Regions from separate parts of the Klebsiella ornithinolytica genome, predicted to be linked through region 2. Evidence: predicted binding sites of a transcription regulator. Region 2 holds the regulator's gene; each other region holds the start of a gene.

Region 1 (2,271 bases), 2.3 Mb from region 2:
CCATTCGGCGATACGCAGGCTGCTTTCATGATGCTGACGCAGGCGCACGCCAAGGGTGCGCAGGCCGCGGCTGGTCATATAGGCGGTATCCGCATCGACCATTTGCCCCATCAGGTAGGCGTTTTCCCGCAGCTGATCCCAACAGCGTGCGTTGGATACCGCGGTACCGACCATCGCATCAGAGTGGCCTATCAGGTATTTCGTCCCGGCCTGGATGGAGATATCGACGCCAAAATCCAGCGCTTTAAACAGCACGCCGGCAGCCCAGGTGTTGTCGATCATGATAATCGCCTGTGGGGCAACGCGGCGTACGGCGGCAACGATTGCCGGAACGTCGTGAACTTCCATGGTGATAGAGCCGGGAGACTCGAGGAACACCACCCGGGTGTTTGGCTGAATCTGGCGGGCGATATCGGCGCCAGTCAGCGGATCGAACCAGCTGGTGGTGACGCCGAGCTTCGCGAGGATTTTAGTGCAAAAGTCCTGGCTGGGCTCATACGCGGTGTTGGTCATCAGGACATGGTCGCCCTGTTCAACGAAGGCCAGAATAGTATTGGCAACGGCTGCGGCGCCGCAGGGAAACAGCGCGCACCCGGCGCCACCTTCCAGTTCACACATGGCTTCCTGTAACGAAAAGTGGGTCAATGTCCCGCGACGGCCGTAAAACAGCTCGCCTTTTGCCCGGTTGCGGGTGGCGTGCTTTTTGGCTTCGACAGTCTCGAACACCAGCGATGAAGCACGCTGAATCACGCTGTTGACCGAGCCATGAGTATATTTTTTACTGCGCCCGGCATTGACCAGCGCGGTATCAAGATGTTTATCAGCCATGTTTTTTTACCTGGTTTTATACGTCTGGACGTCTAAACTAACATGAATGGCCCAACCTGTACCGGGGAATGGCCGATACGGGCAAAAATTTTGCGAAATCCGCGGTCGGCCACTTTTTTACTGCGTAAGCGCAAGGAATCTAAACGTGATTTGCTGCACAGTGTAAATACTAATGAGAACCACTATCAATTCGATGCTTTTTTGATATTATTGTGCTCAGATTTTGTGATTGACGTCCTGGAGATTCAGCGTGGGTAATAATTTGATGCAGGCGGACCTGTCCGTTTGGGGTATGTATCATCATGCCGATATTGTCGTTAAGGTCGTGATGATTGGCCTGATTTTGGCGTCGATAGTCACTTGGGCTATCTTTTTCGGCAAAGGTGCTGAAATGCTCTCCAGTAAGCGCCGTCTCAAGCGCGAACAGCAGTTGCTCGGCGAGGCTCGTTCTCTCGATCAGGCCAGCGATATCGCCAGCAGTTTCCACCCGAAAAGCTTAAGCACCCAGCTTATCAACGAAGCACAGAACGAGCTGGCGCTCTCTGAAGGCGTCGAAGATAACGAAGGGATTAAAGAGCGTACCGGTTTCCGCCTTGAGCGTCGCGTGGCGTTCGTCGGCCGTTACATGGGCCGCGGCAACGGTTATCTGGCGACCATCGGGGCGATTTCCCCGTTCGTCGGCCTGTTTGGTACCGTCTGGGGTATCATGAACAGCTTCATCGGCATTGCGCAGACGCAGACTACCAACCTTGCAGTCGTTGCACCGGGCATCGCTGAAGCGCTGCTGGCAACGGCTATCGGCCTGTTTGCGGCGATTCCTGCCGTGGTTATCTATAACATTTTTGCCCGCATGATCGGTAGCTACAAAGCGTCGCTCGGCGATGTTGCCGCGCAGGTGCTGCTGCTGCAAAGCCGTGACCTGGATCTGAGCGCCAGCGGCGTAAAACCGGTCCGTACCGCGCAAAAATTACGAGTAGGTTAATGCTTTATGGCAATGCATTTTAACGAAAACCTCGATGATAACGGCGAAATGCATGACATCAACGTCACGCCGTTTATCGACGTCATGCTGGTGCTGTTGATCATCTTTATGGTGGCGGCACCGCTGGCGACCGTGGATGTGAAGGTCAACCTTCCGGCCTCCTCAAGTCAGCCGCAGCCGCGTCCGGAAAAGCCGATTTATCTGTCGGTGAAAGCGGATAAAACGATGTTCCTCGGCAACGATCCCATTACCGAAGAGAGCATGATCGGCGCGCTGGATTCGCTGACTGAAGGGAAGAAAGATACCACCGTCTTCTTCCGCGCGGACAAAACCGTGGATTATGAGACGATGATGAAGGTCATGGATACCCTGCACCAGGCGGGTTATCTGAAGATTGGTCTGGTGGGTGAAGAAACCGTAAAAGCGAAATAACCCCCCCGACGACGCTTCTCAGGCTGGCC
Region 2 (2,271 bases):
AAGATGTTGCTGATGTTCACGACATTGCCAAGAGCAGCAAAGAAGATCTGGAAGCCTACGACATCCTGCTGCTCGGCATTCCGACCTGGTACTACGGTGAAGCTCAGTGCGACTGGGATGACTTTTTCCCGACGCTGGAAGAGGTCGACTTTAACGGTAAACTGGTTGCGCTGTTTGGCTGCGGCGATCAGGAAGACTACGCGGAATACTTCTGTGACGCGCTGGGCACCATCCGCGACATCATTGAACCGCGCGGCGCCACCATCGTTGGCCACTGGCCGACCGCGGGCTATCATTTTGAAGCCTCTAAAGGCCTGGCGGATGACGATCACTTCGTCGGCCTGGCTATCGATGAAGACCGCCAGCCGGAACTGACCAACGAACGCGTGACTCAGTGGGTTAAGCAGGTCTCTGAAGAGCTGCACCTCGAAGAAATCAAAAACGCCTGATGATTGTGCGGCGTTACCGTTAAGTTTCGCCGCATTAATAGATAGAAGCAATCAAACTAATAGCTACAAGTTTTTAACTTTTAATCACATATCTGTACAATGTCCTCTGATTTAACGAGGTCAGGTGACGTAGTTTGTAGCTGGGACCTCGTTTTTGACAGCATACAAGGCCCGATACTTGCAGTTTTCATTTAACGATGGCAGTTCTATAATGAGACGCATTGCATCGGGTGATTCTCTGTATTACTTCCGCTGATGGAAGTAGATCGTTTAGCAACAGGACAGATTCCGCATGACTGACAACAATACCGCATTAAAGAAGGCTGGCCTGAAAGTCACACTTCCACGATTAAAAATCCTGGAAGTCCTGCAGGAACCGGATAACCATCACGTCAGTGCGGAAGATTTATACAAGCGCCTGATCGACATGGGTGAAGAGATTGGTCTCGCTACCGTTTATCGCGTGCTGAACCAGTTTGATGATGCTGGCATTGTGACTCGCCACAACTTCGAAGGCGGTAAATCTGTTTTCGAACTGACCCAGCAGCACCATCACGATCATCTTATTTGTCTCGATTGTGGCAAAGTGATCGAATTCAGCGATGAGTCTATCGAAGCGCGTCAGCGTGAAATCGCCCACCGCCACGGCATCCGTCTGACCAACCACAGTCTGTACCTTTACGGTCACTGTGCGGAAGGCGACTGCCGCGAAGATGAACATGCACACGACGCGCTGGAAAAGTAATTTCCCACCGCGTGGACCACAAAAAGCCAACCTGACGGTTGGCTTTTTTTATGTGCAAACGCCTACCCTTTTCTGCGCGCGGTATGCTCGTCGAAAGCACGGGTAAACGGTTCCTCATCCCAGCGGTTTGCCAGCGCTTCTCGTACCAGAGCCTGTTGGGTTTTCGGTACCATTCCACCTAATGGTGGGTCGGTATCAAGATTGGTGGGGAATGCGTAGCCCCGGGCAGCCACGGCAATCAGTGCCTGAACATCGCCACAGGATTGCGCGCCATGCAAAACGCCTGATGGTTAACATCAGGCGTTTTTACTGACAGGAGCTGGCGCCCGCGATCAGGGCCTGGTGTTGTTGCTGCGAATCTCTTTCCAGATACGATCGCAACGCGCTTTCACCGCCTGGTCATTGCCGGTACGGGTCGCCTGAATACACTGTTGGTAATCCAGAACGCGCACGCTTTCCTGGCTGGCAAACGCCTGATGCTGTTTATCTTCTTTCAGCACGTCGAGAACGCTCTGGCAGGCCTGAACCTTATCCGGATTCCCTTCCGCCGTATTGATACAGGCGCTGTAAGCATCTTTTAGTTTCGTATCTTCTTTTGGCGCGGGGGACTGCGTACAGGCTACCAGGCCCGATGCCATAACCGCGATGAGCAATAGCTTCTTCATAATTGACCTCTCAGGTTTGCGGCAGGTTTACGCCTGCCGCCGCGGCATCAGAAAATAGTGAACGGAGCAATAACCATGAACTTCACGTCACGCTCATCCTGGAAGATATTGCCATAGCCACCGCTCCAGCTCGGGATGTCGGAGTGGTTGTCGTATTGGGTAAAGTGCAGTTTAAACAGCGTTCCTTTTGCCCGGCCGTCCTGTACGGTGTACATGGCATCGAGGCTATACGCGGACTCTTCCAGCCGTTTGTCCGGATTGTAATAGGCGTCCGGCGTGGACATTCTGCCCGGTTTGGCATCCCATGCGTAGACGTAAGAGGCGCCAAACGCCCAGCCCGGCATATTCCAGTTTTTCATGTCATACATCGCGCCGAAGAACACCGCTTTTTCACCGTTGGCGTTGAAGTCAG
Region 3 (2,271 bases), 2.3 Mb from region 2:
GCAGAAGCTGGAGCAAGGCGCCGGCGTCGCGGAAGCGTTAAACGCCGGTCTGGCGCAAATGAAGTTTTACGGCGGTGCGGATGAGGGCGATCGCACGATGATCGATGCGCTGCAGCCGGCGCTGGCGTCGCTGCTTGTCGCACCGACTGATTTACAGGCGGCGTTTGCCGCTGCGGAAGCGGGCGCCGAGCGCACCTGCCACGCCAGTAAAGCCAACGCCGGGCGCGCGTCGTACCTTAACAGCGACAGCCTGCTGGGCAATATGGATCCGGGCGCCCACGCGGTCGCGCAGGTCTTCAAAACGCTGGCAGAACAACGCTAAGGCGGCGTCCTCCGCAGCGGAATATCCCGGCGACGCGACGCTGAGCCGGGCGACAGAACAGAATAGCCGCTATCCCGGGCAACGCGCTGACGCCGTAGCCCGGGCATCAGGCTATTTACTGTGCCAGTAGGCCTGGGAACGCACCAGCTGCGGGTCAATTTCATCATTTTCAAACCGACCGAGCAGTGATTTCACCACAGCGCCTTCACCGGTCACCCAGATAAAATAATCTTCCGCAGGCACGCTCACCTGCGCCAGACGTTCAGCCACCACGGACGAATGATGGCCGACGATCCACTCAATATTAAAGCCCTGCAGATCCGCCAGATAATCTTGATACGATGCCTCGCCGATCGTCACCAGCGCCGTAACCTGCGGGCGCACGGGCAGGCGGCTAAGGCCCAGCAGACGGCGGCGCAGCGCAGGCATACCGGATTCATCGCAGACATACAGCTGCCAGGCATAATCCTCTGGCACCACCAGCGAACCGCGTGGCCCACCAATCACCAGCTTATCGCCGACGTTTGCCGCCAGCGCCCAGCTGCTGGCAATACCGCCGTCATGGATGAAGAAGTCATAGGCCAGTTCATGACGTTCGGCATCATACAGCGGCGTGTAGTCGCGAGTTGCCGGACGGACGCCTTCCCCCCAGTTAATGCCCTCTTCCGTCACCTGCGGCGGAGTAAACGCAGTACCGGCTTGCGGGAAAAAGAGTTTGGTATGGTCGTCAAAACCCTGGGAGACAAAACCTTCCAGCGCCTCTCCGCCCAGCACAATGCGCTGGAAGGCGGCGCCGACGCGCTCAACGCGCAGCACGGTTAACTCGCGAAAACGCAGCTCATTGCGAACGCGTTTCGGGTACTGAGGTTCTTTCGTTTTTATCATCGTCATTCGCCTTCGTGAGATTTATAGATATATCTAAACTTTACCCAAATGATAATGATTGCCATTAAAAAAGAATGCAAGTTTTTTTTGATATAGCCGTGACAAAAAGCAACAAAGTACAACAAACAAAATAAAAACATTTAAAATCAAATAATTATTAAAATATTCAGATTCATACTTGCTAAGTATTAATTTTTAGATATATATTAGATATATCAAAACATACAGGAGCAAACTATGCGACATCATCATGAAGAAGGTCGAGGGCCACGTGGCCACCACGGTGAACACAGCGAACGCGGGGAGCATGGCCGCCGGGGCGGCGAACATGGCGAACACGGTCGCCGGGGTGGCGGCGGCGGCGGACGCCGTCAGCGTTTCTTCGGCCATGGCGAACTGCGTCTGGTGATCCTCGACATCCTCACCCGCAACGCCAGCCACGGCTACGAATTGATTAAAGAGATAGAAAACCTGACCCAGGGCAACTACAGCCCGAGTCCGGGTGTGATCTATCCAACTCTTGATCTCCTTCAGGATCAGGGTCTTATCAGCGTCGAAGAGGAAAATGGCCGCAAAAAAATCGCCATAACCGCAGAGGGCAGCCTCCTGCATGCCGAGAATCAGGAACAGCTCGGCCATATCCAGGAACGTTTGCAGGCCCGTATGGTCGGCTGTGAACTGCGCAAAAACCCGCAAATGAAGCGGGCGCTGGAGAACTTTAAAGCCGTACTGGATTTAAAGGTAAATCAACAGGCCATCAGCGAGACTCAGCTGAAACAGATTGTCGCCGTCATTGACCGCGCGGCAATGGAGATTTCCCAGCTCGATTAACCCCTCCGGGGGGATGCCAGTCCCCCCTCCTGCCCCCATATTGGGCAATCTGCACCACCAGGCAGCACGCACGGGGCTCCCTCCCGGCGGGTAACGTCCCCCGTTCAGGAGTAAAACATGCCAAAAATATCGCCGTGAGATTAAATTTCGCGCAAATGCGCTTTCGCGCTGCGTTTATCCCGATTTTCAGCTCCCGTGCCGAAGTGGCGTAATCCCTGCAATACTTAATTCAG

What was found. The regulator Fur, encoded in region 2, represses iron uptake genes when iron is present. The targets are predictions, from matches to a motif close to ATAATAATGAGAACNACTATCAA.
Region 1: the regulator Fur is predicted to act here: its motif matches at 995-1,017, upstream of exbB (tol-pal system-associated acyl-CoA thioesterase).
Region 3: the regulator Fur is predicted to act here: its motif matches at 1,256-1,278, upstream of Q1L34_RS03165 (siderophore-interacting protein).

Annotation. Positions count from the first base shown of each region.
Region 1 covers NZ_CP130153.1:723,240-725,510, forward strand. The annotation lists gene metC (cystathionine beta-lyase) at 1-828, opposite strand, end outside; gene exbB (tol-pal system-associated acyl-CoA thioesterase) at 1,079-1,810, shown strand; gene exbD (TonB system transport protein ExbD) at 1,817-2,242, shown strand.
Region 2 covers NZ_CP130153.1:3,949,965-3,952,235, forward strand. The annotation lists gene fldA (flavodoxin FldA) at 1-449, shown strand, start outside; gene fur (ferric iron uptake transcriptional regulator) at 742-1,194, shown strand; gene Q1L34_RS18880 (hypothetical protein) at 1,257-1,472, opposite strand; gene Q1L34_RS18885 (ChiQ/YbfN family lipoprotein) at 1,527-1,859, opposite strand; gene chiP (chitoporin ChiP) at 1,907-2,271, opposite strand, start outside.
Region 3 covers NZ_CP130153.1:655,583-657,853, reverse strand. The annotation lists gene Q1L34_RS03170 (glycerone kinase) at 1-322, shown strand, start outside; gene Q1L34_RS03165 (siderophore-interacting protein) at 434-1,207, opposite strand; gene Q1L34_RS03160 (PadR family transcriptional regulator) at 1,445-2,038, shown strand.